DNA from 2 places in the Idiomarina sp. UBA3176 genome. Region 1 is predicted to be linked to the other one. Evidence: predicted binding sites of a transcription regulator. Region 1 holds the regulator's gene; the other holds the start of a gene.
The links. Region 1 encodes MetJ, which represses methionine synthesis genes. Its sites were predicted from a motif close to TAGACGTCTAGACGTCTA; they were not measured.

Region 1 (16,207 bases):
GTACGTGCATCGACGCTTACCGCACCGTTTGGTGACAGAAAGCTCTGCTGCTCGTTTTTTAGTAGCTTGGCTAAGTCGCTGGCCTTTGCGAAGTTAACGCTGAGTAAAATCGAGCGATACTCGTTGCTATCTGTGGTGTGTTCACCGGCAACATCAATGCGCAGCATAGAGCCCTGCAGACGAATAGCGAGATCATGGCTGGCGATTAACGTAGCAAATGCGTCCTGCCATGCCACACCATTCAGCTTCAGACTGGACTCACCCTTCACGTTGTCGGTCATCAATATGTTCAGTTGGTGCTGATCCGCTAATAGCTGTATGAGGTCGCGCAGCGGCATTTTACGGGTGTTGAGAGATACCGGTTGTAAGCGCTGTTGTTCGCTAAGCAGGCTTTGCCAGTTCTTGTCGGCTGCATAGACTGCAGACACGGGCTGGAAACTCAGAATAGCCAGCAGCAAAAAGACATAAAAAGAGAGTCGTGTTGGTATCATTGTGAGGAATTGTCCTTAGTTAAATGGATTTTCAACGATTTTGCTGACCAGCATCCGGATTGCTTTTCCCAAAGCTGAAATTCGGCGTATTCGCCGTTAACGCTTTGTAGCTGCATGAGAGGGGCCGCTATCCAGCTACTTGCCGCGAGTGTCAGCAGTGGTTGGTTCGGTATTTTCAGCAGGGCTTTTTTAACCGGAGAGGTTTGAGTGGCAATTAACTGCACCAGAGACCAGTCGTTAATGTGAATATCGCTTTGCATTTCAGGTTTGCCCAAGCACTCGATAGGCTCTGCGATAACGTCCGGGAAGTCTGATTTAAACAACGAATGGGCGCTAAGTTCTGAGAGCGCTGGGCTGCCAGCCGTTAACCAGAGAAATTGCCAGCTTAATTTGCCGCTGTTTTCCCCGGTGTCGCGCCACTTTAGTGTTTGCGTAAATGGAAACGGCTGTCGCACTTCCTGCTGCTCCTGCATGATAGAAGCGACCAGCCGTAGCGCGTTCTGGTAAGCGCCGGTAACACCAACCAGCCATTGCTCAGCGTTTTCCGGGCTTTGTTGATAATAGAGGTCGACGTTGTGTTGCCTTGCCGCCTGCGTTAATAAAGTGGAGACATCCGTCTCTGCGTGCTTCGTTACAACTGACTCGGCTTGCTCAGGAACCCCGGGAACGTACCGCTGCAGTTGCTTCTCTTGCTTTCGAAGCAGCTCATTTAGCTGGCTTGCCTGATAGCCGGTAAGAAAGTAACTGACACCAATAGCTGCCACCGTGAAAAGCAGAACAGCAGCGACCCATAACCACAGCGGTTTTTTAAGTGACTCAGCCATTAGGTTCAGCTCCGCTATTCACGTTTTTCTGAGAACGAATGTAGGAGAACACCACACCTTGCTGAGGCAATAGTTGTTGTTTTAGTCCGGGCTCTACTAACTGTTTTTCCAGCCATAAATACTGTTCATTAACCTGCGGTATCTGCCGGTAGATGGCGGTGAGTTTCATTTGAGACTGGCTAAGGGAAAACTCGCGCTGCCGGAGTTGGTGCTGTGTTCGCTCAAGCAGAGCGTAAAATGCGTTGAGCATCTCGTGGCTAGTATGCTTTCGGTGGGTAAAGGCTTTTTGCAACTGTTGCTGTTTTTGGTAGAGCTTCCAGCGCTTTAGCTGAATGTTCTGCTCTTCCAGTGCCAGCTTTTGCTCCGCTAGTTGATGCTTTAAGTTGCTCAGGTAACTCTCATAAGAAATGACCCATTGCACGGATACAGCGCCGACAATAAGCAGCAGGAGAATCCCCAGACAATGCAGCGCACGGTAACGTAGCCATAGGCTTTGTTCCCGCCATTGCAACAGGTTTAGCGATGCCATTGACTGAACCCCCGCAAAGCTAAACCCAGCAGCACTAATTCGTTATCTAAGGCCGAAACAATAGGGGCAACATTGTTCTGGAAAAAGGGTGCTGTAGAAAGCGCCAGGTGCTTCAGTTGTTGATTAGAAAGTTGCCGTTCAAGTTGCGACTGAATGGCTTTATCGCCAAAACTCATTACCCAGCTGAATTGATGAGACAGCTGAGCCTTAAGCAAAAAGCCCACCAAATTGTTGGTGTCGACAGAGTCGAGCCGCTGAAAGACGCCGTTCTTGCAATAAAGCAAAATGGATTGTTGCTGACGGAGCTCAACGACTATCCACGCCATGTCAGTCTCGAACTTGGTATTGTCAGGCCAAAGGTAAGGCAAAACCGCATTAGCTGCCCGTACTACTGACTGATAAACGGGTTCAACCACTTGCACCGGCATTTTCAGCGGGGCCAGTAAGACCAGCAATTCCTCCAGTGCTGAACGCTGGCCAATAACCGCTTCTGCTTCTTGCCCGTGGTTATGGGTGCAGTAGTCGTAGCTTATACCGGTATTGCGTTTTAGCTGGGGCGGTAATTTTTCCAGTAATTGCTCTTCAACCTGCTGGTTATTGTCTAACGGAATTTTCTGATAGTGGGTTGCGCTGTAGTCCAGTGCCGAGACAATACTGTCTGGTTTTAAGCCCTTGCCGGTTAAGCTGCTATGGTGCTGCTGAGAAAAGTGTTCGACAACAAAATGCCGACCCCGGCGGGACAATTGTAAAACCAGACAATTTTCACGATTAATTTGCACAGCAAGTGGTTGTTGCCGAAGTAATGACATTAGACAATATCCTTATTGTAGAAAAGCCAGATGCAAGCGTAGTGTTGTGAACAAAAATCCTCCATAATAGTCAGTAAGAGTTATGAGCTAATTTATGTCGGTGATTTCGGTTTCAACACTCTGGCGTGATTCTGGAGTAAGTTCTGGCGTAAGTTCTGACGTAGTAAAAATGAAGTCATGGAGCAGATAATTGAAGTGGTTTAAGCGGCTAATCTACACCTTGCTGGTGTGTATTATTCTTGGCGGGGTAACGGTTGGCAGCCTTTACTTATACGTTAAGCCCGAGTTACCCAGTGTGGAAACCTTGCGGGACGTGCGTTTGCAAACACCCATGCAGGTGTTTAGCGCTGACGGTGAACTGATCTCGCAGTTTGGCGAAAAGCGCCGAATTCCGGTAAAACTGGAAGATGTACCTCAACCGCTTATTGATGCTTTTCTCGCTACCGAAGACAGCCGTTTTTATCAGCACTTTGGGGTTGATCCAATAGGTGTTGCCAGGGCTTTTAGCGTGTTGCTCACCACCGGTGAAATTCAGGAAGGTGCCAGTACCATTACCATGCAACTGGCGCGAAACTTCTTCTTAAGCTTTGACCGTGCCTGGATGCGTAAGGTGAAAGAGTCTTTTATCGCTGTCCACATTGAACAGTTGTTGAGTAAAGACGAAATTCTTGAACTTTATTTGAATAAAATTACCTTTGGTCATCGTGCCCACGGTGTCGGTGCAGCCGCGCAGGTGTACTACGGTAAGCCGTTAAACGAACTGACGCTGGCGCAAATGGCAACCATTGCCGGTTTGCCTAAAGCACCGTCTAACCTGAACCCTATTTCAAACCCTACTGCCTCTAAAGCTCGTCGACGCGTTGTCTTATTGCGCATGCTGGACGAGAAGAAAATTACTCGTGCTGAGTTTGAAGAAGCCGCAAATGCTCCTGTCACAGCTCGACGCCATGGCGCTGAGGTGACAGTGCACGCGCCTTACCTGGCAGAAATGGTGCGTCAGGAAATGGTTGATCGCTATGGTGAAGATAAAGCCTATAACGAAGGTTATCAGGTGTACACAACCATCAGAAGCGACGTACAGTTGGCTGCGCGCCAGGCTATATGGGATAACCTGCACAGCTATGATGAGCGACACGGTTATCGCGGTCCTGTTAGTTTATTGTGGTCAGCAGAGAAGAATGAAGAGCCGGTTAAAGAACTAGCCATACGCAAGTACCTGGAGCAACTGCGTGTTATTGGTGCGGTAACGCCGGCGGTTGTGACCGCAGTCGAGGAGCAAACGGCTGACGTATTAGTGAAGGGAGAGGGCAAACTTACCCTGCCATGGGAAGCTATGCACTGGGCTCGCGAGTACTTAAACGAAGAACGTCAGGGCCCGCCTCCGGAAACCGCAGCTGACATTATGCAGCCGGGTCATGTTATTTGGTTGCGTCGGGTAAATGACGGCAGCGAATGGCGACTGGCGCAAATTCCCGAACCCAGTTCCGCTATTGTCTCTTTACGACCCGACGATGGTGCCGTTGCCGCGGTTGTTGGTGGGTACAGTTTCCAGCTGAGCCAGTACAACCGCGCTTTGCAGGCAGAGCGTCAGGTCGGTTCAAACATTAAACCTCTGATTTATTCAGCCGCATTTGAAGAGGGCTTAACTCTGGCTACTTTGGTGAATGATGCCCCCATTAACCAATGGAACCCGGGTTCCGGTGTCGCCTGGCGACCGAAGAACTCGCCGGAAGTCTATGAAGGCCCTATCCGTTTGCGTAAAGCTCTGGCTAAGTCAAAGAACGTGGTCTCGGTGCGCTTAATTCGCGAACTGGGAGTTAAAAAAGTGGCGGATCACCTGGCCAAATTTGGTCTGGATCGCTCAAAAATTCCCGAGAACGAATCGCTTTCTCTGGGTTCTCTTTCAATGACACCCATGCAAGTAGCTCGCGCTTATGCGGCGTTCTCGAACGGTGGATTTCTGATAGAGCCCTACTTTATCAAACGTATTGAAGACGCCGATGGTAATGTGATTAAAGAAACCGACCCGGTGCGCGCTTGTTTCGACTGTGACAACCCGGCTCCGCAGGTGATTAGCGAACAAAATGCGTTCCTGGTTGAGCAGGCAATGAACTCAGCGGTCTGGGGCGGCGGCAGCTGGGCAAATGGCACAGGCTGGAACGGTACGTCCTGGCGTATTCAGCGCTCTAAACCCATTACTGAAGCTGTTGGTCGCAACATTGCCGGTAAAACCGGTACCACCAACGATGTTCGTGATACATGGTTCTCAGGTTTTACCTCGGACCTTGCGACAACTGTCTGGGTTGGGTTTGATGATGTTTCCCGTAAATTAGGACGCACGTCAAAGCATCCTGAAGTCGACTCCAGTCAGCAGGCAATAACTGGCGGTGAAGCGGGTGCGAAAACTGCGTTGCCGGGCTGGATCCTGTTTATGGAGAAGGCGCTACCGCTGTTTCCGTCACGCGATTTTGGTATTCCGCCGGGTGTGGTGAATGTCCGTATCGACTTAGAAAGCGGCAAGTTATCACACAAAAGTGACTACACCACGCGGTTTGAATACTTTATACGTGGTACCGAACCCACTGAGTACAGTCGCGATAACGGTCAGTCTAATGGCGATATCTTTCAAGAAGATGATGACGACTTATTCTAGTCAGGCAAAATCTGTGCAATAACAAATTAGTGGGAGCATTAAGCTCCCACTGCCAGTTTACTCAGTAACTGATTGAGATCCGATTGCACGCCGCCGGCGGTAACGTGTTTACCCGCACCAGGTCCGCTAATAACTAACGGCATTTCTGAATACCAGTCGGTGTAGATAACGAAGATGTTTTCACCGGGTATTAAGTTGGCCAGCATGTCCCCTTCCGGAATGTATTCAATACCAACCTGAGCAGTAACTCTTTGCTCGTCACTGACGGTAAAGCTGGCCAGCAGTCGCGGCACTTTGCCGTCTTTAGCCGCTTCGTCCAGCATCGCCGCCATGGGCTCATCAAGTTCGGATAAGCGTTGCATAAACTCGCTAAGTGGTAGATCACGTAAATGCTCCGGTACCAGGCTTTTTACTTCAATGTCCTGCCAGTCCAGTTTTAAGCCAATTTCGCGTGCCAGAATCAGTAATTTACGCACCAAGTCCTGACAGGACAGGTCTTCACGAGGGTCAGGCTCGCTGTAACCCCGCTCTTTGGCTTCTTTTACCAATGAACTGAAAGTGACTCCTTTGGTAAAATTCTCAAACAGCCACGACATGGTACCCGAGAAAATACCGGAGATACTGCGAATTTCGTCGCCGGAATTTCGCAAATCGTTTATGGCATAATTCAGCGGCAACCCGGCACCCACCGTGGTGTTGTATAGCCATTCACGCTCGTACTCGTGCTGAATGGTACGAATTTCGCGGTACAGCGCTTCGTCGGCGGAGCCCGCGCGCTTATTGGCGCTGATAATATGCAGGCCGTTTGCGAACAAGCTGGGATACAGTTGCGCGACTTGTTTGGCGTCAGTCAAGTCAATGACGACCATCTCGTCGTATGGTGCATTTGGCAACTCGCGCAACAGTTCCGTGAGTACATAAGGCCGCGCCAGACGATCGAAGTCTTCTGCCCACTGAGTGAGCTCGACGCCATTGTAATCCAGCCATAAACGCCGCGAGTTGGCAATGCCCATAACCCGAACGTCCATCACTTGGTTAATGCGGTCGCGCTGCTGTCGGAACAGTTCCAGCCAGGCCGTACCAATGTTGCCGCGGCCAATGACTAAAACGCCCAGGCTGCGACGGTAATTGAATAATTGGCTGTGCAAGCGATTAAGTAAGCGGTTATCAAGCTTTTGCTCCAGAATAGCAACAGCAGAGTCACCGTTTTGCGTCAGCGCAAAGCGCCGCACTTTTTGTTCGGAAAGTTGCAGTTTAAAGGTCGAGAACTGGTCGGTTTCCTGAATGCGGTTACCGACAATGGCCAGCATGGAATAGCCGCGAATTTGAGTAATGGCATCACCCGCGCCCAGACTGTCTAACCAGCCGGTCAGGTAGTCTAAGTGGTTTTGGTGAAACACCAGATACTGCTGATGATTTTCCGGCTCGGTCCAGCTGACCAGCGGCTCTAATTCCAGTTCATCCAGACGTTTTACTAAGGCTTTATCGTGCAGCTCAACCTTAAACAGCACCACCTCAGACAGAGAAGTGAAGACTTTTCCGCGGGGCTGGGTATTCTGGAACTGACCAATGCGAGTTTGCTGATTTTCTACTTTTAAACTGGAGCGAACGGAAATGACCATGCGTTGACGGTCAACCGGCTGAAAGGTTCTTGGGTGCAGAACCGGACTGCCAAGACGCGCCAGTTCTTCGGCTTCGGTCCAGTCTAATGTCGGTAAGCTCACCACGCGCTCAACTTTGCGCGGGTCTGCCGAGTAAACGCCGGCAACATCTTTCCAGATAGTAACCTGACGTGTATCCAGCAGGCTGCCGACTAAGGTTGCTGAATAGTCGCTGCCGTTACGCCCCAGAGTTAAACTCTCGCCGTTTAAACCGCGGGCAATAAAGCCGGTAACAATAAAGCGGGTGCCCGAGTGAGGAGCCACTCTTTGTAATAGTTTTTCACGCGAGTGTTCTACCTGAATAACGGGTTCAGGAGCGTCTGCCGCGAGTAAAAAGTCCCGGGCATCAATGTGGTCGGCGCGGGTACCCTGTTTTTGCAGTAAAGCTGATAACAAGCGGGCAGACCAGAGTTCGCCGTACGACAGTAACTCGGCGTTATGGCTAATGGCTTCGTCGCCGACTAACCAACGACGCCAGCGGGTGAAGTCTTTTTGCGATTGCAGTAGCAACTGTTTTTGTAAGTCGCCGCTTAATAATTCGGTGATCAGTCCTTGCTGAAAACTCTCTAATTGATCGAGCAGAATGCTGGCGGTGTCGCCCGGCTGCGCTTTGGCATTAATAATGGCAAGAATGCGGTTGGTTGTATCTCCGGCTGCGGAAACAACGACTAAGTCGCTGGCACCCGCGTACTCGGTTACAATTCTGGCAACGCGGCGATAGCAGAACGCATCGGCAAGACTGCTGCCGCCAAACTTATGCACCTGAACGCTGTCGGCAACGGCTTGCTTTTGCTCTTCTGTGAGCTGAGTTGTGGTCATTCCGCCTTCCTTAACTACTCGCTTGAATTAGATTACTGCTACTAAGGCTAAAATATTGTCAGGCAAATGTCAGCAACTTTTAGCCATCTAGACGGATAAAATTTGACGGGGTCGTTCATTCGGGTACAATTCATTATAACTTATGTGGTTTTGTTATATAGCGGGACAATAACAATGAAATGGAACGGCGAATATATTTACCCTTATGCTGAACACGGTCGTAAGAGTCAGCAGGTGAAAAAAGTTACGGTCTCAATACCCACGCGCGTGTTAAAAGTATTGACCGATGAACGAACCCGTCGCCAAATTAATAATCTGCGCCATGCTACCAACAGCGAACTGCTGTGTGAGGCGTTTTTACACGCTTTTACCGGTCAGCCGCTGCCGGAAGATGAAGATTTGCAAAAATCCAACCCGAATAAAATCCCCAAAGCTGTGCGTGAAGAGCTGGAAGCCCGGGGATTACCTATTCCAACCGACGAAGAGCTCGACGATTAATCCTGCATATAATTTTTCGGTAAATCGATTTTAGCTGCGCCGGACTTCACCGCAGCTTCGGCAACGGCGCGCGATACCCGTGGGCACAAGCGCGGGTCAATTGGCTTGGGAATAATATAATCACGACCGAAGGTTAACTCTTTGACACCGGCCGCTTTTAATACTGATTCCGGAACAGGCTCTTTCGCCAGCTGGCGAATGGCCTCCACCGCTGCAACCTTCATTTCGTCATTAATAGCAGTAGCGCGCACATCTAATGCACCGCGGAACATAAACGGGAAGCATAAAACGTTGTTCACCTGGTTCGGGTAGTCCGAGCGTCCGGTTCCCATTATCAGGTCATCACGCGCCGCCATAGCGGTTTCTGGTTTAATCTCCGGGTCTGGGTTAGAGCAGGCAAACAGAACCGGGTTAGGCGCCATAAGTTTCAACTCTTCTGCGCTGAGTAAGTTTGGCCCTGAAACCCCCACGAAGATATCGGCACCTTCAATAACGTCTTTTAGTGTCCGTTTGTCGGTGTTGTTGGCAAACAGCTGCTTGTATTCGTTTAAGTCATCGCGACGAGTATGGATAACGCCCTTTGAGTCGAGCATATAAATGTGCTCGCGTTGTGCGCCACATTTAATTAAAAGCTCCATACAGGCAATGGCGGCAGCACCGGCACCAAGACAAACAATGCGAGACTCCGCCAGGTCTTTACCCTGAATTTCCAACGCATTAAGCATACCTGCGGCCGTCACAATGGCAGTACCGTGTTGATCATCATGGAATACCGGTACATTGCAGCGCTCTATTAACGCCTGTTCTATTTCGAAACATTCAGGCGCTTTAATGTCTTCTAAGTTGATGCCACCAAAGGTATCGGCAATGTTAGCAACGGTATTGATAAAGTCCTGAGTAGTACGATGATTCACTTCAATATCAATAGAGTCCAGTCCGGCGAAGCGCTTAAATAGAAGAGCTTTACCTTCCATGACCGGTTTTGATGCCAGTGGCCCTAAATTGCCCAGACCAAGAATGGCGGTTCCGTTAGTAATAACCGCAACCATATTGCCTTTGGCTGTATAACGGTAGGCGGCGTCCGGGTCCTGAGCTATTTCCCGAACCGGTTCTGCAACGCCCGGGCTGTAGGCCAGCGCTAAATCTTTACTGGTTTCAGCAGGGGTGGTGAGTTCAACGGAAATTTTACCCGGGGTCGGGTATTCGTGGTAATCCAGTGCCTGTTGGCGAAAGTCTGTCATGCGGTGATACCTGAGTCTGGTGATCAGAATGCCGATCAGTCTATCGCTTTTGTGCTAATAAACAAATCTTACCTCCGCCTTTGAGGGTCATGAGGTGAATGAAATTTCCAATGTGTTTAAAAGTACACCAGTTAACTTTTCTTTAACAATAGGCCGCTTAGCGAAACAGGCACAAAAAAAGGCACTGTTTAGCGCCTTTTTCTTAAAATCTGCTGTTAAGCAGCGTTTTCTATAAGTTTTCTTAGGCTTATTTCTTGCCCAGAGCACCAAAACGCTTCTTAAATTTGTCAACACGACCACCAGTGTCCATTACACGCTGCTTACCAGTGTAGAACGGGTGGCACTCTGAACAGACGTCCAGGTGAAGATCTTCTGAGCGGGTTGAACGCGTTTCGAACGTGTGACCGCAAGAACAGCTGACTTTTAAAGTCTCGTACTTAGGATGAATACCTTGTTTCATGGGGTTACCTCAGTTATGGGCCGCATCGCCATTCGATCCAAAGCCGAACACCATGCGCAAAAAAACATCAATGAATTAAGAGCCGCGCATTTTATGTGATCCTGCGCCTGTGATCAAGCAGAATCTGCTGCCTTGTATTCTGCGCGGTAGCGTTCCAGAATAGAGCCATGAAGCAAGCCAGCACCGGCAGCGAACGACGTTATAAAGTCGCACTGCCGTTACCTCTTCGACAAACCTATGATTATCTGTGCAAAAGTGCCGAGCCGCTGCCGCAGGGAGTCCGCGTGCGCGTGCCTTTTGGCCAGCGTCAGTTAGTGGGTTACGTGGTTGCCGAAGCCAATGACGAACCGCCAACATTTGAATTGAAGTTCGTCGCTTCGGTTCTGGATGAGCAGCGGCTGTGGCCTGATGATATCTGGCAGCTAGTACGCTGGTCTTCTGACTACTATCACCATTCATTGGGGGACGTAGCCGCCAATAGCCTGCCGGTTTTGTTGCGCAAAGGCGATGCGCCGGAATACCTGACCGAAACTTTTTATGCGCTGACCGATTTAGGCCGGGCGCAGTCCATTAATGATTTAAAAGGGGCCGCGCGGCAGCAGCAAGTGCTGGCAGCGCTTAAACATCAGCCGCTCAGGCGCAGCGACTTAACCGATATAGGTGTGACCTCAGCCGTGCTGCGCACCTTGCAGGATAAAGGCTGGATTGAAGTGCGCGAGCAGGCACCGACTAAGAATCAGGGCTGGCAAAAGCAGTCATCGGTGTTAAGAGAGCAGGGCCATGCGTTAAATACCGAGCAGGCGGTGGCGGTTTCTACCATTAACCAGCAGCAAAAGCACAGCACTTTGCTGCTGGAAGGCGTTACCGGTAGTGGTAAAACCGAAGTGTACTTACAAGCCATGGAGCCGGTACTGGAGCGCGGCGAGCAGGTATTAGTGCTGGTACCGGAAATTGGCCTTACCCCACAGACCTTGCAGCGCTTTAAAGAACGCTTTGACGCACCGGTGGTCATGCTGCACTCGGGCATGAGTGACAGAGAACGTTTGAATACCTGGCTGGACGCAAAGCACGGACATGCAGCAATTATTATCGGCACTCGTTCAGCTGTGTTTACGCCCTGCCAGAAGCTAGGGCTTATTGTGGTCGATGAAGAACATGACTTGTCCTACAAACAACAGGACGGCTTTCGCTACCATGCCCGGGACATTGCCATTAAACGGGCGGCGTTGCTGGATATTCCGCTGGTGCTCGGTAGTGCAACTGCCTCGCTGGAAACGCTGAATAACGCGGTCAGCAAACGCTTTCACTGGCTTAAGCTGGGGCAGCGCGCTGGTGGCGCGCAAATGGTTAAACACGAGCTTATTGACCTGAAGCAGCAGCCCATAAAAGCCGGTGTTTCTAAAGCATTGCAGGAGCAAATTCAGGTAGAAATTGAACGCGGTAATCAGGTACTGCTGTTCCTTAACCGTCGTGGTTTTGCACCAGCGTTAATGTGTCACGAGTGTGGCTGGCTGGCGCAGTGTCATCGTTGTGACGCTTATTACACCGTACATAAAGCTCATCAGCAGCTGCAGTGTCACCATTGTGGCAGCCAGCAACGGATACCTAAGCAATGCGGCTCCTGCGGCTCCACACACTTAATTTCCCACGGTGTGGGTACCGAACAGTTAGAGCACAGTCTGAAAGAAATGTTTCCGGGGCGTGGGGTGCTGCGCATTGACCGGGATTCCACCCGCCGTAAAGGTCAGTTGGACGATTACCTGCAAAAAGCCACAAATAACGAGTACCCGTTGCTGGTTGGCACGCAGATGCTGGCAAAAGGCCATCACTTTCCCCATGTCACTCTGGTGGCGCTGCTAGATGTTGATGGCGCGCTTTACAGCGCGGACTTCCGGGCAGCAGAGCGTTTAGGACAGCTTTATACTCAGGTCGCTGGTCGCGCCGGGCGAGAGCACAAAGCCGGTAAAGTTGTATTGCAAACCCACCATCCGGAGCACGACTTAATTCAGGATTTACTCAACAACGGCTATTCGCACTTTGCCCTGACGGCACTTGCTGAACGCCAACAAAGTGACTTGCCGCCGTTCTCTTATTTGGCGCTGTTCCGTGGCGAAGCAACCGACAGAGACTCTGTGGTGCAGGCCATGACCCAAATTCAGCAGTTAATGCCGCAGGTGGAAGGTGCATTTTTGCTGGGCCCCATGCCAGCTTTAATGGAACGTAAAGCCGGTCGTTACCGCTACCAATTGCTGTTACATTGTCAGTCACGTAAATTGCGATTTCAGCTTATTGAACACTTGTTACCGCAGATTAACGCCTTGCCGTTATTGAAAAAAGTGCGCTGGTCGCTGGATATTGATCCGCAAGACTTTAGCTGATCGACAACTAAGCGGTTTTTTTTATCGGGCGTAGCGATTAAACTAAGCGTCTTGAATTTCCTCTTCGATTTTTCATACAGGTAGTCGCATTAATGAAAGAACAACTTGAACAGTTACTGGCCGAAGCCATTGGTCAACTTAAAACACAGGGAAAAATCCCTGCTGATCACCCAGTAAAGATTCAGTTGGATCGCCCTCGAGACAAATCACACGGTGACTTTGCGACAAACCTGGCATTGATGCTAGCCAAACCAGCAAAATCGAACCCACGTCAGCTGGCTGAAGCCATTGTCGAAGCGGTTCCGGAGAACTCCCTGTTGTCGAAAATGGATATTGCCGGGCCGGGCTTTATTAACTTCACCATTTCGCAGGACCAGCTGAAAGACCAGCTAACCGCAATGCTCAGCAGCGACAGCCTGAACGTCGATGTGGCAGAAGAAAGCAAAACCATTGTTATTGACTACTCGTCGCCTAACCTGGCGAAAGAAATGCACGTAGGGCATTTGCGTTCTGCCATTATTGGCGACGCCGTGTCGCGCGTGTGTGAGTTTTTAGGGCATAAAGTCATTCGCCAGAACCACGTGGGCGACTGGGGCACGCAGTTCGGCATGCTCTTAGCGTACATGGAAGCGCTGGATAATCAGTCTGCTGAATATGAGCTGAGCAACCTGGAGACTTTCTATAAAGCCGCCAAGCAACGTTTTGACGAAAGCGAAGAGTTTGCTGACCGTGCACGTCAGCTAGTCGTAAAACTGCAGTCGGGCGACGAATACTGCCTGAAGCTGTGGAACCAATTTATTGATGTGTCACTGAGCCATTGTCAGGACGTTTACGACCGTTTAGGCGTTAAACTGACTCGTGACGATGTGATGGCTGAAAGCGCCTACAACGACAAGTTACCGGGCGTTATTGAGCACCTGCGAGAAAAAGGTCTGTTGACGGAAGATCAGGGTGCACAATGCGTGTTTCTTGAAGAATACAAAGGTAAAGAAGGCGAACCGCTGCCTATTATTGTGCAGAAAAAAGGCGGCGGCTACCTTTATGCCACCACCGATTTAGCCGCTATTGAATACCGTCAGAAAGAACTGGGTGGTGACCACCTGATGTACTTTGTGGATGCGCGTCAGTCGCTGCATTTCGACCAAATTTTTACGCTGGCACGCAAAGCCGGTTTTGTGGAAGGCGAGATACAGCTCGACCATTACGGCTTTGGTACCGTGATGGGCAAAGACGGCAAACCTTACAAAAGCCGTGACGGTGGTGTGACTAAGCTGGCTGACTTATTAGATGAAGCTGAACGTCGCGCACTAGAGCTACTGCAGCAGAAAACGACTGATTTAACAGATGAGCAGCAAAAACGCGTTGCTGAAGTGGTGGGTATTAGCTCGGTTAAGTACGCGGACTTATCAAAAAACCGTACCAGCGACTACGTTTTCGACTGGAACCACATGCTGACTTTTGAAGGCAACACGGCACCTTACCTACTTTATGCTTACACCCGCGTGAACAGTATTTTTGATCGTTTAGGCGACACAGCGTTTGACCGCAACGCCGACATTATTCTGGATGACGAACGCGAGCTGGCGTTGGCGAATCAGCTGGTGCGTTTTAACGAAGTGCTGCATCAGGTTCAGGATAAAGCCATGCCGCATTTCTTATGTGGTTTCCTGTTTGATTTGGCCGGTCGCTTCTCCAGTTTTTATGAAGCCTGCCCAATTTTGAATCAGGAAGACGAAGCCCTTCGTAACAGTCGTCTGAAGTTGTCGATGTTAACCGCCAACGTGCTGAAGCAAGGCCTGGAATTACTGGGTATTCCAACCCTGGAGAAGATGTAACGCACTATGGATTACGCGAATCGTAAGCCAAAACCGCCAAAACGTAAGCCGGCTAAGAAAAAGGGAACCAATAAAAAGCAGCAACGCGGTGCAAAACCCGTTGCTGAGCGTAAGCCGGTGCCCTGGTTCGTGGTCGCTGTTGCCATTGTCCTGATAGCATTTTTTACCTATATTCTGCTGCAAATTAACGGTAAATCTGAACAGGTTGAACAACCAAAGGTACAACCGCCACCGGCTGACTTATTGCCAGAGAAATCGGCTGAACGCTGGCGCTATATAGAAGAGCTAAAAAGTAAAGAGGTGGAAGTTGATGTGCCTGAACGCGAACTGGGTCCACCGAAACTGATGCAATGTGGCTCTTTCCGTCAGCAGGAAGACGCTGAAAGGTTACGTGCACAAATTGCGATGGCGGGGCTTGAATCTCAGGTACGCTCGACTGAAGGGAGCAATGGGCTTTGGTACCGGGTTATTCTGGGCCCTTATGAAACCAAGCGAGATGCTGAAAGTGATCGTCATAAACTTCAACGCAATCAAGTGTTTGGTTGTGCTATCTGGAACTGGAATCTGGATTAATCGGCTGACACCATTGAAAAATACGATATAGACCCTCAAATACTTGTCATCGACGTCACTAAGACAAAAAAGAGGGTCTTGCTTTGACTACTATCGTATCTGTTCGCCGCGGCGATAAAGTTGTAATTGGCGGAGACGGCCAGGTTTCCTTAGGTAATACCGTAATGAAAGGTAATGCGCGTAAAGTGCGTCGCCTATACCACGATAAAGTGCTGGCAGGTTTTGCCGGCGGAACCGCAGACGCTTTCACACTGTTCGAACGTTTTGAATCCAAACTTGAACAACATCAGGGGAACCTGATGCGTGCGGCTGTGGAATTGGCAAAAGATTGGCGTACCGACCGTGCTTTGCGCCGACTGGAGGCATTGCTCGCGGTTGCTGATAAAGAAACGTCATTAATTATTACCGGTAATGGTGACGTTGTGCAGCCGGAGAATGACCTTATTGCGATTGGCTCGGGTGGGCCGTTTGCGCAGTCGGCAGCAAGAGCTTTGCTGGAAAATACCGACTTGAATGCCCGCGACATTGTGCAAAAAGCACTGACCATTGCAGGCGATATTTGCGTGTACACCAACGGCAACCAGACCATTGAAGAAGAAGAGTCTATTGCTGAAGACAAAACGAAGCAGGGGAAAAAATAAGATGTCTGAGATGACCCCAAGAGAAATTGTAGACGAATTAAACCGACATATTATTGGCCAGGATAAAGCAAAACGCGCTGTCGCGGTTGCTTTGCGTAATCGCTGGCGCCGGATGCAGCTGGATGACGAGCTGCGTCAGGAAGTAACGCCTAAGAATATCTTAATGATAGGCCCTACCGGTGTGGGTAAAACGGAAATTGCCCGCCGCCTGGCGAAATTAGCGAGAGCGCCTTTCATTAAAGTTGAAGCGACTAAGTTCACAGAAGTGGGTTACGTGGGCAAAGAAATTGAATCCATTATTAAGGATTTAACCGACGTTGCGGTGAAGCAAACGCGCGAAGAAATGATGCAAAAGGTACGTTACCGCGCTGAAGAAGCGGCGGAAGAGCGTATTTTGGATGTGCTGTTACCACCGGCGAAGCAGTCTTCTTCTGGTTGGGCTCAGCAACAGGAAGAGACGCCGGAAAATGATGACCAGCGTGGTACGCGTCAGGTATTCCGTAAGAAGTTACGTGAAGGCCAGCTGGATGACAAAGAAATTGAAATTGATTTAGCCATGCCGCAAATGGGTGTTGAAATTATGGCGCCTCCGGGTATGGAAGAAATGACGTCGCAGTTGCAGAACATGTTCCAGAACATGGGCAGCGATAAGACAAAAGCACGCAAAATGCGCATTAAAGATGCTTACAAGCAGCTAGTCGAGGAAGAAGCGGCGAAATTGCTGAACCCCGACGAAGTAAAAGAAGCTGCTATTGAGTCGGTTGAGCAAAACGGCATTGTCTTTTTAGATGAAAT
Region 2 (16,207 bases), on a different contig from region 1:
CGCAAAACCACGACTGGGGGTTAAGTGCGTAATACCATTACCAATGGTGGCAATAACACGTTTACCCAGCATAGCCAGACCAGCAACAATACCAACCGCACCTAAAGGCAGAACCCACCAGGCCAATGTCGCTTTACTGCCAATATCACCACCGCTGGTTACCACACTCACCACTGCAGCAAGAGGACCAATAGCGTTAGCCACGTCATTTGAGCCATGCGCGAAAGCCATCGCACAGGCAGTGACCACCATCAGTACTGCAAAGACTTTCTCTACGTTGGTGTAGTGCATGTCTTTGTCGTCTGAGGGGTTAAATTTAAGACGTCCAATGGCAAACTTTCCGATAGCAAACACCAGTACCGCAATACCTAATGCCCACAGGAAACCTTCAATGCTGCCAAGATTCAGCCCTACGTGCTTAAGACCTTTTTTGATGGTGACCAGCGACAACACAAAGCCCGCTAACCCCATATAGTAAGGAACATAACGCTTGGCCATTGCTAACGGATTAGAGCGGTCAAAAATGAGCTTCTGTGCACTCATAAATATGAGGTAAGCAATGAACCCGGATATGGCCGGAGTGACGACCCAGCTTCCAACCACCCCCCCGACTTTTGCCCACTGTACCGACTCCATGCTAACGCCGACAGCAGAGAAACCAACAATGGCACCAATAATGGAGTGAGTGGTTGATACCGGCCAGCCAAGATAAGAGGCAATTAAGAGCCAGAACCCGGCAGCTAATAACGCTGAAATCATACCGAACACAAGCAGTTCTGGCTGATTGACAAAGTAAGCCGAGTCAATAATCCCCTTCCGAATGGTTGAGGTAACCTCACCACCCGCCAGGTAAGCCCCCGCAAACTCAAAAACCATTGCGATAACAATCGCCTGCTTTATGGTCAGCGCCTTGGATCCAACGGAGGTACCCATAGCATTGGCAACATCATTTGCGCCGATACCCCAGGCCATAAAGAAACCGAAAACCGCGGCCATCCCGATAAGCAGGACGCTATAGCTAGAAATAATATCCATAAATCAGACTCCGCTTAGACGCGCGCTAGCATTAGTTCGAAACGTGCACCGACTCGTTCAGCCAGGTCGGCTAAGTCGCCAACCCAGTCAAGAATACGGTATAAGAACATCGCATCTACAGGGTTCATATCGAGCTCGATTTTACGTAGATCCTGACGCAGTTTAATTTGAAGTTGATCGGTGTCGGCTTCAATGGCATCAAGTTCTATAATGAAGTTATCGACAAGGTCTCGTTCGCGTCCTTTAAAACCAGTTTCCAGCAAGTCATCAAACTCGCCGATGGTTTCGCGGGCTTTATCGGTCGCATCCAGACAACGGTTTAAGTAAGCATCAAAATCTTTAATCAGTGGTTCCGGGATAATCAACTCACGCCCCGTAACCAGACCGGAGATGTCTTTGGCTTTATTGGCAATTTTGTCCTGCTGAGAAACCAGCTCAAGCAAGTCCGCTCGCTCTACAGGCATAAATAAGCCACTGGGAAGGTTCAAACGGATTTTACGCTTCATATCATCCGCGGTTGATTCGTGTTTTACGATGGTTGCACGAGCCACTTCTGCGCTTTTCCAATCCTTCGAATAAACCGCTTTAAAGAAATCTTTAAGCGCATAAGCGCAGCGGTGCACTTCGTCCATGTGCTCAATCATCGGTTTAATAGGGGACTTTGCAAATACCCCAAGAAATGAGTTCACTGACATAACATTATCCGATTTTTTTCAGCCGATGTTAGCTGCGGCGAATGTTAGCGAAATCTAAAGGTAAAGGGAACCGTAAGATTTGATTAATTCATCACTCGCTGAACGCCCGTTCTATTTGAGTTCGCTGAGTATCCACTTCAGCTTCCACTTGTCTTAACAACTGGTGTGCGTTGTCCATTTCGTTGACTAATTGCTGTAACTGCACTGAGAATCCGTTAACTTTGTCTGTTTGCTGCTCCGCCAACCGAAATGAAGTTTTAGCTTCCTCGGTTGAAGCCTGCGCCTGAGCAGAAACCTCATTTGCAGTTTCTACCAGGCGTTCAACGAATTGCTGTTGCGAATGACTTGCCTCAGCAATGTCCTGGTAGCCTTTTTCAATGGAAAGCGATGCGTCCGTCAGTTGGTTCAGAGAGTCGTTAATACCACCAAGAGAGGACTGTGTTTTCTGCGCCAACTGCCGGACTTCGTCAGCCACCACTGCAAAACCGCGCCCTTGCTCTCCCGCTCTGGCAGCTTCAATGGCGGCATTCAGCGCCAGTAAATTGGTTTGATCGGCAATGCCTGAAATAATGGACAGCGCGTCTTTTACCTCATTTACCGAATGGTCCAGCTCTTCGGCGGAGCGTTTGGCCGTTTCAATCGCTTTTTCATTCAGCTCTGAGGCGTCTCTTAATTTAAGAATATGTTGGCGACTCTGTTTCATTGAGTCTTGGGTATCTAGCGCATTCTTTTCCAGAGTATTGGTGCACTGGTTTAATTCTTCAGTTAATTCGCTCAGTTCAGTAATACCGTGAATAGTATCCGATGCGGATGACTGCGTATCGGCAGAGGATTGCACAATCTGCTGTAACTCTTGTATTACCCGCTTCAACGCTTCATTAACTACCGTCATTTGCTGAGACTTTTCCTCGTCGCTACGCTGAGTCTGTTCAAGTATGCCGTTAAAGAACCGGGCAATCTCCGCCATCTCGGTGTCACGATCGGCGTTAGGTAAATAGTTGAGTTCCTGCTTAACCAACAAAGTCTCCATGGCATTGCGTAAGCTTCGCAGAGGCGTCAGAACCATGCGTTTAAGTAACACAAAGTTCAGTATGGCAAACACCAACAGCACCGCCACCAAGGCCACAAGACTCAGCTTTATCTGCATCAGGCTGGCTTGCTGATCTTTCAAGAGACTCTGCTCTACCTTTACAGCCAGTGACTGAATGTTGGCAATGTCATCGGAAATCGAAGCAAAGGCTTCACGTCTCGACTGAATAAGCTGTAATGTAGAGGACAGCTCTTTTGGGTACCGCTGAATTAAGCTGTTCATTTCTGAAATGATTTTCGGCCCCAGCTCTTTGGCTTCTCGCGGTACAAGCATCATTGACTGGTCGGGCAGCTCTTCTTTTACACCTAGCTTGGGTAATTGCTGCAGCCGGGCAATTTCTTTTTGCATAGCGGTAAGCACTTGCTCCAGTGCCTGCTCCTCGGCCTCACCATTAGATAAACGTTCCCGCGTATGCACCAGGTCAGCAATTAATAACACTAAGTCGCTACCGATACTTTGATAAGTTTCGGCAGCCGCCGGGTTATTGCTGCTACCTTTTTGCACGTAGTCAAACAAACGAGATAATTCGTTAAATAAAGACCGCTCGGCATTTACTAGCAGAGCAGCCTCCTGACCAGAGAGTTTACCTATGGCGCGGTAGTCGTCAGATATTCTGCTGCGGATGATATCCAACTGTTCCTGCATAACCGAAGTGGAGACTAAATTCAGTGTACCAAGCTGGGCGTTCACCTCATTGACCGAGGCCTCGGCCTGGTTCAGTAAAAGCGCATTCCCCGATTGCAGATAACCACTGAGCTCGGTTACTACTTCAACCATCAGTTTCTCTTTTATCGATGAGTAAATATTCTGCTGTTGTTCAAAGTGCTGCAATTGACTATTAGCCCAAATAAGCACTGACAAAAACACCAACGACAAGCCCAGCAAAGAAAAAGAAGAAACACGACTAAAAGTTGAAACGCGCATAAATAAGCCCAGTTGATATCACCGGGCTAGCTTAAGACGTTTTTATGACAGCTTAATGAAAAAAGCCGCGGCAATTGCCACGGCTCTGAGGTTTTCTGAGGTATAACGCTAAGTTTTCTTAGAAAGAATAAACCAGCGTAACAGCCGTTTCTGTATCCAACTTTTCGATGCTTTCATCAGAAACATGAGAGTTGTGGTTAGCCCCCAGTGACACTTTCATAGCCAACGCGCTGTTAATGTTCGCTGACACTGAAAATTCAGCTTTGCTCTTCGTGTTGTCTTCACCAACTTCAGACGACAGTAAGGCACTGAAACGCGAGTTTTCACTGATTTTCCAGTTTAAGCTACCGGCTACACGCAGAATCATTGAGCCATCGGATTCAACCGGAGGTTCACCTTCAGCCTGTACAGGTTTTGTACGTGAATAACCCGGACCAATTTCGTAGTCAGCGTAAATGTCTTCGTCGTAACGATAACGAGCACCATAACCCGTTGCGACAGTAGCCTGATAATCAAAGCCACTGAATTCATCTTCTTCGTATGAACCGAAGACAAACAATGAGTCGCGACTGTCAGGATCAAACTTATAGTTACTCTGCGCCGAAATGAACATGCGGTCTGCAGTTTCGTTCGTTTCCCCCGTGCTCTGATCTTCCTGCTCGGAGGTGTAATAATCGAATACGCCTTTGTGGCGCCAGTTCTGCACGTCCCGCGATGCGGTAAACTTGCCTTTCAGGCTTTCTGTTTCGGTGTTACCAGAAGTATAAAGCAAGCCAAATTCTGCACTTGCCTCCCACTCTTCCACCTTTTCTGTATCAATGTCATCAGCATCGTCAAACATAAATGTTTGAGCACTCGCTACAACAGGTAAAAACAAACTAGCGAATAATAAAGAAAATCGCACACTAACCTCGTTATTTGTGTCTTTTATAAAGTACTTCGTTACTTAACAATGGCGTCTAATTCGCCATTTTCATAGCGCTGAAACATTGATTCCAGGTTAATCGGCTTAATTTTACTCGCCATACCAGCACAACCAAAGGCTTCATAGCGTGCACGGCAAATATCTTCCATTGCCGTTGTCGCTGCCGCAAAGAATTTGCGCGGATCAAAGTTTGACGGATTCTCCGCCAAATGACGGCGAATAGCACCGGTTGAAGCCAGGCGTAAATCGGTATCAATGTTCACTTTGCGCACGCCGTGTTTAATACCTTCCTGAATTTGTTCAACCGGTACACCATAGGTTTCCGGAATTTCGCCGCCAAATTCGTTAATAATTTTCAGCCATTCTTGAGGTACAGATGATGAGCCATGCATAACTAAGTGTGTACCCGGAATGCGACGATGAATCTCTTTAATGCGGTCAATGGCTAAAATATCGCCTGTTGGTGGACGAGTAAACTTGTAAGCACCGTGTGACGTACCACAGGCAATTGCCAGGGCATCAACGTTTGTTGCTTTAACAAATTCCGCCGCTTCTTCTGGATCAGTCAGTAGTTGTTCGTGTGACAACTTACCTTCAGCACCAACACCGTCTTCTTCACCGGCTTCACCGGTTTCCAGTGACCCCAGGCAACCTAATTCGCCTTCAACAGAAACACCACAAGCGTGCGCCATTTCTACAGTCTGTCTGGTTACTTTTACATTGTAATCGTACTCTGCAGGCGTTTTGCCATCGTCCAGCAATGAGCCATCCATCATTACCGAGCTAAAGCCCAGTTGGATAGAACGCTGACATACCGCCGGAGAAGTACCGTGATCCTGGTGAACAACCACCGGAATATGGGGCCATTCTTCAACCGCAGCCTGAATTAAGTGGCGCAGGAATGGTGCACCGGCGTACTTACGAGCACCAGCTGAGGCCTGCACGATAACCGGGCTGTCAGTGGCATCGGCGGCTTGCATAATTGCGCGCATTTGCTCTAAGTTGTTGACGTTAAACGCCGGTACGCCGTAATCGTGTTCTGCGGCATGGTCTAATAACTGTCGTAATGACACCAGGGCCATAAAAATACTCCTTAATTAAAAAACTTGTGTTCAGGCGTCGTTAGCCCGTTCTTGTAAAATAGCAACGGCTGGTAATGTTTTACCTTCGAGGAATTCAAGGAATGCCCCACCACCTGTCGAGATATAACTAATCTTATCAGCGATAGCGTATTGATCAATTGCTGCTAAAGTGTCGCCACCTCCGGCAATTGAAAACGCATCGCTTTGCGCAATCGCTTCGGCTATGGTTTTTGTACCATGCCCAAATTGCTCAAATTCAAACACACCTACCGGCCCGTTCCAGACAATGGTTCCTGCATTTTTCAGCATAGACGCTAATTGCTCTGCGGTGTCAGGGCCAATATCAAAAATCATATCGTCGTCAGCAACAGCATTAACGGCTTTAGTTTCTGCCTTGGCTTCTGCGCTGAACTCTTTACCTGTTACTACATCGACAGGTAATGGAATGTCGCCGCCTTTAGCTTTTGCCTGCGCCATTAAACGGTTAGCTTCGTCGGTTAAGTCCGCTTCGTAAAGCGACTTACCCACATTATGGCCTGCCGCCGCAACAAAAGTGTTCGCAATACCGCCGCCCACAATTAACTGGTCAACAACACCGGACAAGGACTCTAATACCGTCAGTTTTGTCGATACTTTAGAACCACCGACAATAGCCACTAGCGGGCGCTTCGGATTTTCCAGTGCTTTGCCTAAAGCGTCTAATTCGCCGGCCAGCAAAGGCCCTGCGCAAGCAATTGGTGCGTATTTAGCCACACCATGAGTGGATGCCTGAGCTCGATGCGCGGTGCCAAAAGCGTCCATTACATAGACATCACATAAGCTGGCTAATTTTTTAGCAAGCTCGTCATTATTCTTCTTTTCGCCAACATTAAAGCGGACATTCTCAAAAACTACCAGTTCCCCGGCCTTTAGTTCAATACCGTCGAGGTAGTCTTTACATAAGCGTACCGGGCAATCCAGCATATCTTGTAAGTAATCAACAACAGGCTGCAGCGAAAACTCTTCGTCGTACTCGCCTTCAGTTGGACGACCCAGATGAGACATTACCATGACTTTAGCGCCAGCTTTCAACGCTTGCTGAATGCTGGGCAGTGCGGCTTTCAAACGCGCGTCGGAAGTGACTTTTCCGTCTTTAACCGGAACGTTTAAATCTTCACGAATAAGTACGCGCTTGTTACTTAAATCCAAATCAGTCATAGCAATGACAGACATGCGATATCCTCTCTAAGCTTAATGTTCTGTTTGTTCAGCCATCGTTTTTGCTGTGTCCAGCAAGCGATTCGCAAAACCCCATTCGTTGTCACACCAGCACAGCAGCTTAACCAGCCGCTTGTGACTAACACGGGTTTGCGTGCCATCAACAATGGATGAATGTGGGTCATGGTTAAAATCTATTGAAACTAAAGGCTCTTCGGTGTAATCCAGTATACCCGCCAGCTGCCGCTCGCTCTGCTCACGTAAAACCTGATTAATTTGCTCAATAGTGGCGTCGCTGTTTAGCGTAACGCTTAAATCCATAGCGGTCACATTGGTGGTTGGCACGCGCACGGCAATGGCTTCAAAACGGCCTTCTAAGTGCGGCAGTATTCGTTCAATGCCTCGTGCCAGCCGGGTGTCTACCGGAATAATAGAACGTCCGGCGGCGCGGGTTCGTCTTAAATCCGGATGGTATGCATCAATAACCTGCTGGTCGTGCATAGCTGAGTGAATGGTTGTAATCGCACCGGAGTCTATTCCGAAAGCATCGTCCAGTACTTTAATGACCGGCACAATGCAGTTTGTTGTGCAGGAGCCATTCGACACCACTTTATGGTCAACGGTGAGCTCTTTTTCATTCACGCCATAAATTGCGGTGAAATCAACGTCCGGCTTGCCGGGATGAGAAAACAACACTCGTTTTACGCCTTGCTGCAGATAAAGCTGACCGTCGGCCTGACTGCCAAATACACCGGTACAATCAACAACAAAATCGACCTCATGAGCGCGCCAGTCAATGGCTTCAATCTCGGTCTGATGAGTTAAAGCGATATCATCTCCGGCAACCGTCAGCGCATCGCCCGACTGTGTTACCTTTTCTCCAAAACGACCGTGGCTTGAGTCGTATTTAAGCAAATGCGCTATCGCTTCCGACGCCGCAGGCTCGTTAATAAGCACTACCTGCACGCTGTCGCGATAGCCGTTTTCGTATAACGCGCGCAAAAAGCTCCGGCCAATGCGGCCGAAACCATTAATCGCAATACGAGCCGGTTCGCTCATTTAAGCTCCCAACAAACGTTTAGCGGCAGCCACGGTGTTTTCTGTGGTAATGCCAAAGTGTTTGTATAAGTCGCCGGCCGGAGCAGATTCACCAAAGGTTGTCATGCCAACGACGTCACCGTTAAGCCCCACGTATTTGTACCAGAAGTCGGCAATACCAGCTTCAACGGCAACGCGGCGAGTCACGCTCGATGGCAACACCGACTCTTTGTATTCAGCATCCTGAATATCAAACACATTGGTCGACGGCATAGAAACAACGCGCACCTTGTGCCCCTCTTCAGTCAGTTGCTCAAAGGCGTTAACGGCTAAGTCAACTTCAGAACCTGTCGCAATTAAAATAACGTCCGGCTCGCCGTCACTGTCTTTCAGCACATAACCACCGCGGGCAATATTCGTTAACTGGTCGTCATTGCGCTCTTGCTGTTGCATACCCTGACGGCTGAACACTAAAGCAGACGGAGTTTTATTGCTTTGTACTGCGGCTCCCCAGGCTACGGCTGTTTCAACCTGGTCACACGGACGCCAGCACTGCAGGTTTGGTGTTTGACGTAAGTTAGCCAGTTGCTCGACCGGCTGGTGCGTCGGCCCGTCTTCACCCAAGCCTATAGAGTCGTGAGTGTAAACAAAAATACTGGGCTGCTTCATAAGCGCAGACATACGCACGGCGTTGCGCGCGTATTCCATAAACATCAGGAAGGTAGCCCCATAGGCTTTAAAGCCGCCGTGCAAAGTAACGCCATTCATTATGGCAGACATGCCAAACTCGCGGACTCCGTAGAACACATAGTTACCACTGGCGTCATCGGCAGTAATACCTTTTGCGTCGTTCCATAAGGTTAAGTTTGAGCCAGCTAAGTCGGCGGAGCCGCCTAGCAGTTCCGGTAGTTTAGGACCGAATTCATTCAGTACGTTCAGTGAGGCTTTACGAGTCGCTACCGCTTCAGGGCTGCTCTGTAACTGCTTCGCGTAATTGTGCACCGTATTCTCAAACCCTTCAGGCAGTTCGCCGTTTAAACGACGCTTCAGTTCTTTTGCCAGCTGCGGATACTCCTGCTCATACGCAACCCAGCGCTTATTCCAGGAGGACTCAACTGCTGCGCCTTTATCCACCGCAGACCATTTTTGGTAAACATCGGCCGGTACTTCAAAGGCTTGGTGCGGCCAGTTCAATTGCTTACGCGCAGCAACAATTTCGTCGTCACCCAGCGGGGCTCCATGGCAGCTTTCAGAACCTTGTTTGTTCGGTGCGCCATAGCCAATTACCGTTTTGCAGATAATAAGAGTCGGTTTGTCGTCATTCGCACGGGCTTCATCAATCGCACGGGTTATGGCAGCTGAATCGTGTCCATCAACTTTATTAATTACGTGCCAGCCGTAAGACTCAAAACGTTTTGCGGTATCGTCGGTAAACCAACCTTCTACTTCGCCGTCAATGGAAATGCCGTTGTCATCGTAAAAGGCAATGAGCTTACCTAAGCCTAAAGTGCCGGCCAGAGAGCAAACTTCGTGCGAAATGCCTTCCATCAAACAGCCGTCGCCCAGGAAAGTGTAGGTGTGGTGATCAACAATTTCATGGTTGTCGCGGTTAAATTGCGCAGCCAGTACTTTCTCGGCCAGCGCCATACCCACGGCATTTGCAAGTCCCTGGCCCAGCGGCCCGGTAGTGGTTTCTACACCAGGGGTGTAGCCGTATTCAGGGTGACCCGGGGTTTTTGAGTCTAACTGACGGAATTGTTTAATGTCTTCAATGCTCAGGTCATAACCGGACAGATGCAATAGCGAGTAAATTAGCATTGACCCGTGCCCGTTAGATAACACAAAACGGTCGCGATCAGCCCAGCCTGGGTTGTGAGGGTTATGTTTTAAATAGTCACGCCAGAGAACTTCTGCGATATCCGCCATACCCATGGGCGCTCCGGGGTGGCCTGACTTGGCCTTCTGAACCGCATCCATACTAAGCGCGCGGATGGCATTGGCGAGATATTGACGTTCTGACATGAAAAACCCCCTGGAAGATGAAGAGCAACTTGCGATGCGCGTATTCTCCACATTTCAGGGGGTACAAGCAAATTTATAGGCAAAATTTTGTTTAAATATCAGCCTGTAAATCGGCAGCTTTGTCCGTTTGCTCCCACGGCAGGTTATCACGGCCAAAGTGCCCGTATGCCGCTGTCTGCTTATAAATTGGGCGCTCCAGGTCAAGCATTTTGATTAATCCGTAAGGACGTAAGTCAAAATGACGGCGAACCAGCGCAATTAACTGCTCTTCTGAGTGCTTAGACGTTCCGAAGGTATCAATGCTAATAGAGGTTGGTTCAGCAACACCAATGGCGTAAGAAATTTGCAGTTCGCAACGCTCTGCTAAACCGGCTGCAACCAGATTCTTAGCAACATAACGTGCAGCATAAGCCGCACTACGGTCAACTTTTGAGGGGTCTTTACCTGAGAAAGCACCGCCACCGTGACGCGCCATACCGCCATAGGTGTCGACAATAATCTTACGCCCGGTCAGCCCGCAGTCGCCCATAGGCCCGCCGACCACAAAACGGCCGGTTGGGTTAATGTGAAACTGTGTGTCTTTCGAAACCCATTGCTCAGGTAATACAGGCTTGATAATTTCTTCCATCACCGCTTCGCGCAGCGTTTCCTGAGTAATGTCTTCTCGGTGCTGAGTGGAGAGCACGACTGTATCAATGGCAACAGGCTTACCGTTTTCATAAACGAAGGTCAGCTGACTTTTCGCGTCCGGACGCAACCAGTCCAGTGTACCGTTATTGCGTACTTCCGACTGACGCTGCATAACCCGGTGCGCGTAAGTAATAGGAGCAGGCATTAAAACTGAGGTTTCGTTTGAGGCATAACCAAACATTAAGCCCTGATCACCTGCGCCCTGCTCTTCCGGGTTAGCACGGTCAACGCCCTGATTGATATCACCACTTTGCTTACCAATGGCATTTAAGACAGCACACGAAGCACCATCAAAACCCATGTCAGAGTGTCGGTAACCAATATCTTTTACGGTTTGACGCGCCAAGTCTTCGACATCAACCCAGGCCTTTGTCGAAATTTCACCACCAACCAGTACCATGCCGGTTTTCACGTAGGTCTCACAAGCAACACGGGCTTTAGGATCTTTTGCTAAAATTGCATCTAAAACTGCATCGGATATCTGGTCGGCAATTTTGTCCGGATGCCCTTCGGACACTGACTCTGAGGTAAACAGGTGACGTGACATATGCCCACTATTCCTTAATTTTAATGAAATCGTTTAATACTGGTTGCATAATGTAACCGATCACTCTATTTTTTTCTACTTCTGGACGTCTAAAAGTCCGAATAAGGCTGACGACATGCGAGTACCGCGGATTTATCACCCCGCCTCTATAAGCTTACAAACTGAAACCGAATTGAGTCCGGATGCTTTCCAGCACCTGATCAAAGTATTGCGTTTGAACGTAGGTGATAGCATTGTTTTATTTAACGGTGACGGGCAGAACTATGAGGCGAAAATTACCTCGGTCCAAAAAAAATCAGCACAGTTTATTGCAACCAACAATCAGGCTAACGCATCTGAGTCATCGGTCAATGTTCATTTAGCACAAGTTGTTTCGCGCGGTGACCGTATGGACTTTGTACTGCAAAAGTCGGTAGAACTGGGGGTAACCGAAATTACCCCACTGTTTAGTGAGCGCTGCGGTGTTAAATTAAGTGGCGACAGGCTGGAGAAGAAACAGCTGCAATGGCAGAAAATTGTCCATTCTGCCTGCGAGCAATGTGGCCGTAGTGTGGTTCCACAAGTAAGGCCAGCACAGCAACTCACTGAGTTTATTGAAAGCAGCTTTGAAGGGTTGCGCCTAACCTTAGACCCAACCGCCACCCAGCCGTTGTCGTCATTTCAGCAGGCCGATAAAGGAATACAATTATTGATTGGTCCAGAGGGCGGATTCACTGATACTGAAGTCAGTGCCGCCGAGCAACAAGGGTTTAACCCCATGCGTTTAGGGCCAAGAGTACTAAGAACAGAGACCGCAGCGCTTTCAGCGCTAACCGCCGTGCAGTATCAGTTTGGCGACTTAAGCTAAAGGAGTTTACATGAAGAAATTAGCTATGGTGATGGACCCTATCGCCACCGTTAAAACCGAAAAAGACACGAGTTTTCGTTTATTGCTGGAAGCTCAGGCGCGTAGTTATCAGTGTTTTTATCTGGAAATGGGCGACTTAGTTATTGATAACGGTCAACCAATGGCCTTTGCACGGGAAATTCGTGTTCAAGATCAAAAAACGGACTTTTACAGCTTAAGCGACAGCGAATACCGTCCGCTGGAGGATTTTGACGTCATTATGATGCGTAAAGATCCGCCTTTTGACAGCGAGTTTTTATACGCCACGCAAATTCTGGAACTGGCCGAGCAACGCGGTAGCCTGGTTGTGAATAAACCGCAGAGCCTGCGTGACTGCAACGAAAAACTCTTTACTTCGTGGTTCGCGGATTCTATTGCCGACACGCTAGTGAGTTCCAGAGCGGATGTCATTAAAGCTTTCCATAAAAAGCATGGTGAGGTGATTTTAAAACCGCTGGACGGTATGGGAGGCGCTTCAATTTTTAAAGTGGGCGCCGATGGCAGTAACTTAGGCGTTATTATTGAAACTCTGACTGAGAAAGGTCAGCGCTACGCCATGGTGCAAAAGTACTTGCCAGAGATTAAAGACGGCGACAAGCGCATTTTAATTATTGATGGTGAGCCTGTGCCTTATTCTTTAGCGCGTATTCCCAGCGCCGGAGAAACCCGTGGAAACCTTGCCGCCGGAGGCAGCGGGCGCGCTCAGCCTTTATCTGACAGTGACTGGGCTCTGGCTCGTAAAGTCGCACCGGAACTGAAAAAACGTGGGCTCATTATTGTTGGCCTGGACGTTATTGGTGATCGCATTACGGAAATAAATGTGACCAGCCCAACTTGTATGCGCGAAATTGAAAACGCCTACGACATTAATATTGCTGAACAGGTCTTTAAGGCAATAGAAGCAAAACTGAATTGAAATTCAACTATGCGCCCCCATGTTGTAAGTAGAGATTATCGTTAAGGAGTCGGTGAATCGATGAACAGTTTGCAGAACCATTTATTGATAGCAACACCTATGCTGAACGATCCAATGTTTAAACGGACCGTGACCTATATCTGCGAGCACAATGAAGAAGGCGCTATGGGCTTAGTTATTAATCAGCCGGCCGATTTAAGCGTAACCTCGCTGCTGGATAAACTGGAAATTGTTTACCCGGAAAATAACCAGCACTTACAGGGCAGCGTTTATCAGGGCGGGCCTGTAGGCCGTGAGCGTGGCTTTGTGATCCACCCTCCGCAGGACAATTGGCGCGCAAGCCAGAAGATGAGTGACGATATTATGGTGACCACCTCGCGCGATATTCTGGAAGCTCTTGGATCATCGGCTGCGCCACCGCAGTTTCTTCTGACTTTAGGCTACGCAGGTTGGGAGGCCGGACAACTGGAAGAGGAGCTAGGGGAAAATTCCTGGTTGGCTATTCCGGCAGACCCGGAGCTGCTGTTCAATACTCCACCCTCCGAACGTTGGCGAAAAGCCACCGAGCAACTGGGGTTTGACGTGTGGCAACTGGGGCCGGATGTAGGACACGCATGAGCACAGTAATAGGCTTTGATTTTGGCACCAAAAGTATTGGCGTTGCAGTGGGCCAGACCATAACAGCAACCGCATCGCCTTTAGCAGCTATTAAGGCCAAAGAAGGCATTCCCGACTGGCAACTGATTGAAAAGCTGTTTGCCGAATGGCAGCCCGAACAGTTGGTAGTGGGTCTGCCCTTAAATATGGATGGCACCGAACAGCCGCTAACTCAAAGAGCCAAAAAGTTTGGTAACCGTTTACATGGGCGCTTCGGTTTACCCGTAGCATTTCAGGACGAACGCCTGACTTCGACCTCGGCACGAGAAAGCCTGTTTGCTGAAGGAGGCTTTCGTAAACTGAAAAAAGGTGCGGTTGATAGTCAGGCTGCATTAATTATTGTTGAAGATTTTATGAACGGTTATTTGCCAAAAAGCGATAATTCGTTATAGTGTCGTCAGTAATAAGTTAAAGCGATAGGAGCTGGCCTTGTTTGGTAATGAAGAACCCTATTCAGTAACCGGTAACACCATTTTACTGAAAGATGAAAATAAAAAACTGCTTTTAATTACTGGTCCTCGTTACCAAAACATATTGGTTTCGCGCGGCTCTGTAGAATTAACGGACATGTCGGCTGAGCGTCGCCCGGGTTTCCGGATTGTAACTCTGCAGGAAGTCTTTAAAAAAGATAAAACCTACTTTTTTGTTCGTGCCGGTGGCGTCGAGTATCAAGTTGACCTTAAATTTGAAGACAGTCCTATTACAGAAATGAAGTTCTAGAAATTAACGGGAGTAACCAGAATGACACATAAACTCTGTGCTGTTGTCTGGTTACTCTTTGTCATCCCCTCTGTCGCCTACAGCCAAAACTTTTTCCAGCTTAATGAAACCGATAACGAACAACTTGTTTTTTCTTACCAGTGGCGCGATTTCGATGACCGTCAACAGTCATTCAGTTTCCAGGTCGATAAAAAAGAGTTCCTACAGCCACTAAAACGTTACCGCGGGTTTAATCGTGAACGCAGTCAACGCGAACTGGCACATCAACTCAACCGTTACATTAAGCAACAGCAGTGGCAAGGCATTCAGGCTCGTTTAACTCCGCGCCAGCAGTCCGTTGAGTTAGTTACGGCAAACGCCAGAACAGCACAAAAACAGCAACAGTTTAACGACTACAAAAGGCGTTTGCGTGATTACTATAACGAACGTTGGCATGACTATCTGGATGCAAACTTCTACCGTCAGTTGACCCTGCCTCCCGGAGAGCAGGGTATTATTCCCGACCACCCGGCTATAGCCAGTGAAGTTACTCCAACTCTAAGACCGTTAATACAGGCCATTGGTGAACAGCTGGGTACGAATACCCAAAGAAATTACATCAACTATGTCGCCAGTTTTATTCAGCAAATACCGTACAACGACTTAAACAGCAAACTGGATAGCCGGGGCGATGGCTTTGTCCCTCCAAACCAGTTGCTTTATTACAATCAGGGGGACTGCGACAGCAAAGTCACCTTAATGACCTCGGTTATAAAGCAAATTATCGAAACGCCCAAAATGGCCATTATTTATTTGCCTGAGCACGCAGTTTTTGGCATTGCTATTAGCAGGCAACCCGGGGATACGGCAGTTAAACACCAAGGGAGTAATTACGTGCTGGTTGATGTAACTGGCCCCGCAGCAATGCCGATGGGCCAGGTTAGCGAAAAGACTAAATTTCAGGTAGAAACTCAGCAGTACACCGTGGTACCACTCAACTGACTACAGGTGCTCTTCCGCAAATTTAGCAAGTGGACTTCGCACCACACCGTTTAAGTTGATGGTTGCACTACCCGGATAGTCTTTAAACCGCTCAACGATGTAAGTCAGCCCCGAGGTTACCGCGGTTAAATAGTAACTATCAATTTGCGCCAGGTTACCCGACACCACTAATTTGGTGTTCTCGCCACAGCGGGTAATAAGCGTTTTTAGCTGAGACGCGGTTAAATTCTGAGCTTCATCCAGAATAACAATGGCATTTTGTATGCTACGCCCGCGCATAAAGTTCAGCGATTTAAACTGAATGTTGGCCTTTTTCATTATGTAATTCAGGCTCGATTCCATGCTCTCATCCTGCTTATGCAGAGCTTCCAGAGAGTCTGTTATGGCCGACAGCCAGGGTGCCATTTTTTCTTCTTCGGTGCCGGGCAAATAACCAATAGATTCGGCAATTTCAGGCGTATTGCGGGTAACGATAATTTTCTCATAAATGCCCTGCTCCACCACCATTTGCAATGCTGCTGAAAGGGCGAGAAACGTCTTACCACTACCGGCCGGGCCGGTGAGAGTCACCATATCCATACTGGTATCCAGTAAAGCGTGCAATGCCATAGCCTGATAAATATTCTTCGGGTGAACCCCCCAGGCTCCATAAGACATCATCCGTTCTACGCTTAAATCCATCAGCGTTACAGTTTCGCTGTCGTATTCTTCCACCCGTGCCGCAAAATTATTAGTTGAGTCAATAATGTATTCATTAGCAAAAACCTGAGGCAGCAGTTCGCGACTCACCGTGTGGTAAGCA

Region 2: the regulator MetJ is predicted to act here: its motif matches at 11,328-11,345, upstream of metK (methionine adenosyltransferase).

What each region holds. Positions count from the first base shown of each region.
Region 1 covers NZ_DEXU01000002.1:34,344-50,550, reverse strand. The annotation lists gene B2U97_RS00530 (type IV pilus secretin PilQ) at 1-491, opposite strand, end outside; gene B2U97_RS00525 (hypothetical protein) at 488-1,315, opposite strand; gene B2U97_RS00520 (hypothetical protein) at 1,308-1,844, opposite strand; gene B2U97_RS00515 (hypothetical protein) at 1,832-2,653, opposite strand; gene B2U97_RS00510 (penicillin-binding protein 1A) at 2,844-5,306, shown strand; gene B2U97_RS00505 (bifunctional aspartate kinase/homoserine dehydrogenase II) at 5,345-7,786, opposite strand; gene metJ (met regulon transcriptional regulator MetJ) at 7,961-8,284, shown strand; gene B2U97_RS00495 (malic enzyme-like NAD(P)-binding protein) at 8,281-9,525, opposite strand; gene rpmE (50S ribosomal protein L31) at 9,773-9,985, opposite strand; gene priA (primosomal protein N') at 10,153-12,363, shown strand; gene argS (arginine--tRNA ligase) at 12,456-14,198, shown strand; gene B2U97_RS00475 (SPOR domain-containing protein) at 14,205-14,771, shown strand; gene hslV (ATP-dependent protease subunit HslV) at 14,855-15,412, shown strand; gene hslU (ATP-dependent protease ATPase subunit HslU) at 15,414-16,207, shown strand, end outside.
Region 2 covers NZ_DEXU01000024.1:120,136-136,342, forward strand. The annotation lists gene B2U97_RS11955 (inorganic phosphate transporter) at 1-1,035, opposite strand, end outside; gene B2U97_RS11960 (TIGR00153 family protein) at 1,050-1,730, opposite strand; gene B2U97_RS11965 (methyl-accepting chemotaxis protein) at 1,822-3,744, opposite strand; gene B2U97_RS11970 (DUF481 domain-containing protein) at 3,863-4,648, opposite strand; gene fba (class II fructose-bisphosphate aldolase) at 4,687-5,751, opposite strand; gene B2U97_RS11980 (phosphoglycerate kinase) at 5,782-6,963, opposite strand; gene epd (erythrose-4-phosphate dehydrogenase) at 6,982-8,007, opposite strand; gene tkt (transketolase) at 8,008-10,008, opposite strand; gene metK (methionine adenosyltransferase) at 10,100-11,245, opposite strand; gene B2U97_RS12000 (16S rRNA (uracil(1498)-N(3))-methyltransferase) at 11,361-12,092, shown strand; gene gshB (glutathione synthase) at 12,103-13,047, shown strand; gene B2U97_RS12010 (YqgE/AlgH family protein) at 13,108-13,665, shown strand; gene ruvX (Holliday junction resolvase RuvX) at 13,662-14,096, shown strand; gene B2U97_RS12020 (hypothetical protein) at 14,134-14,424, shown strand; gene B2U97_RS12025 (hypothetical protein) at 14,446-15,405, shown strand; gene B2U97_RS12030 (PhoH family protein) at 15,406-16,207, opposite strand, start outside.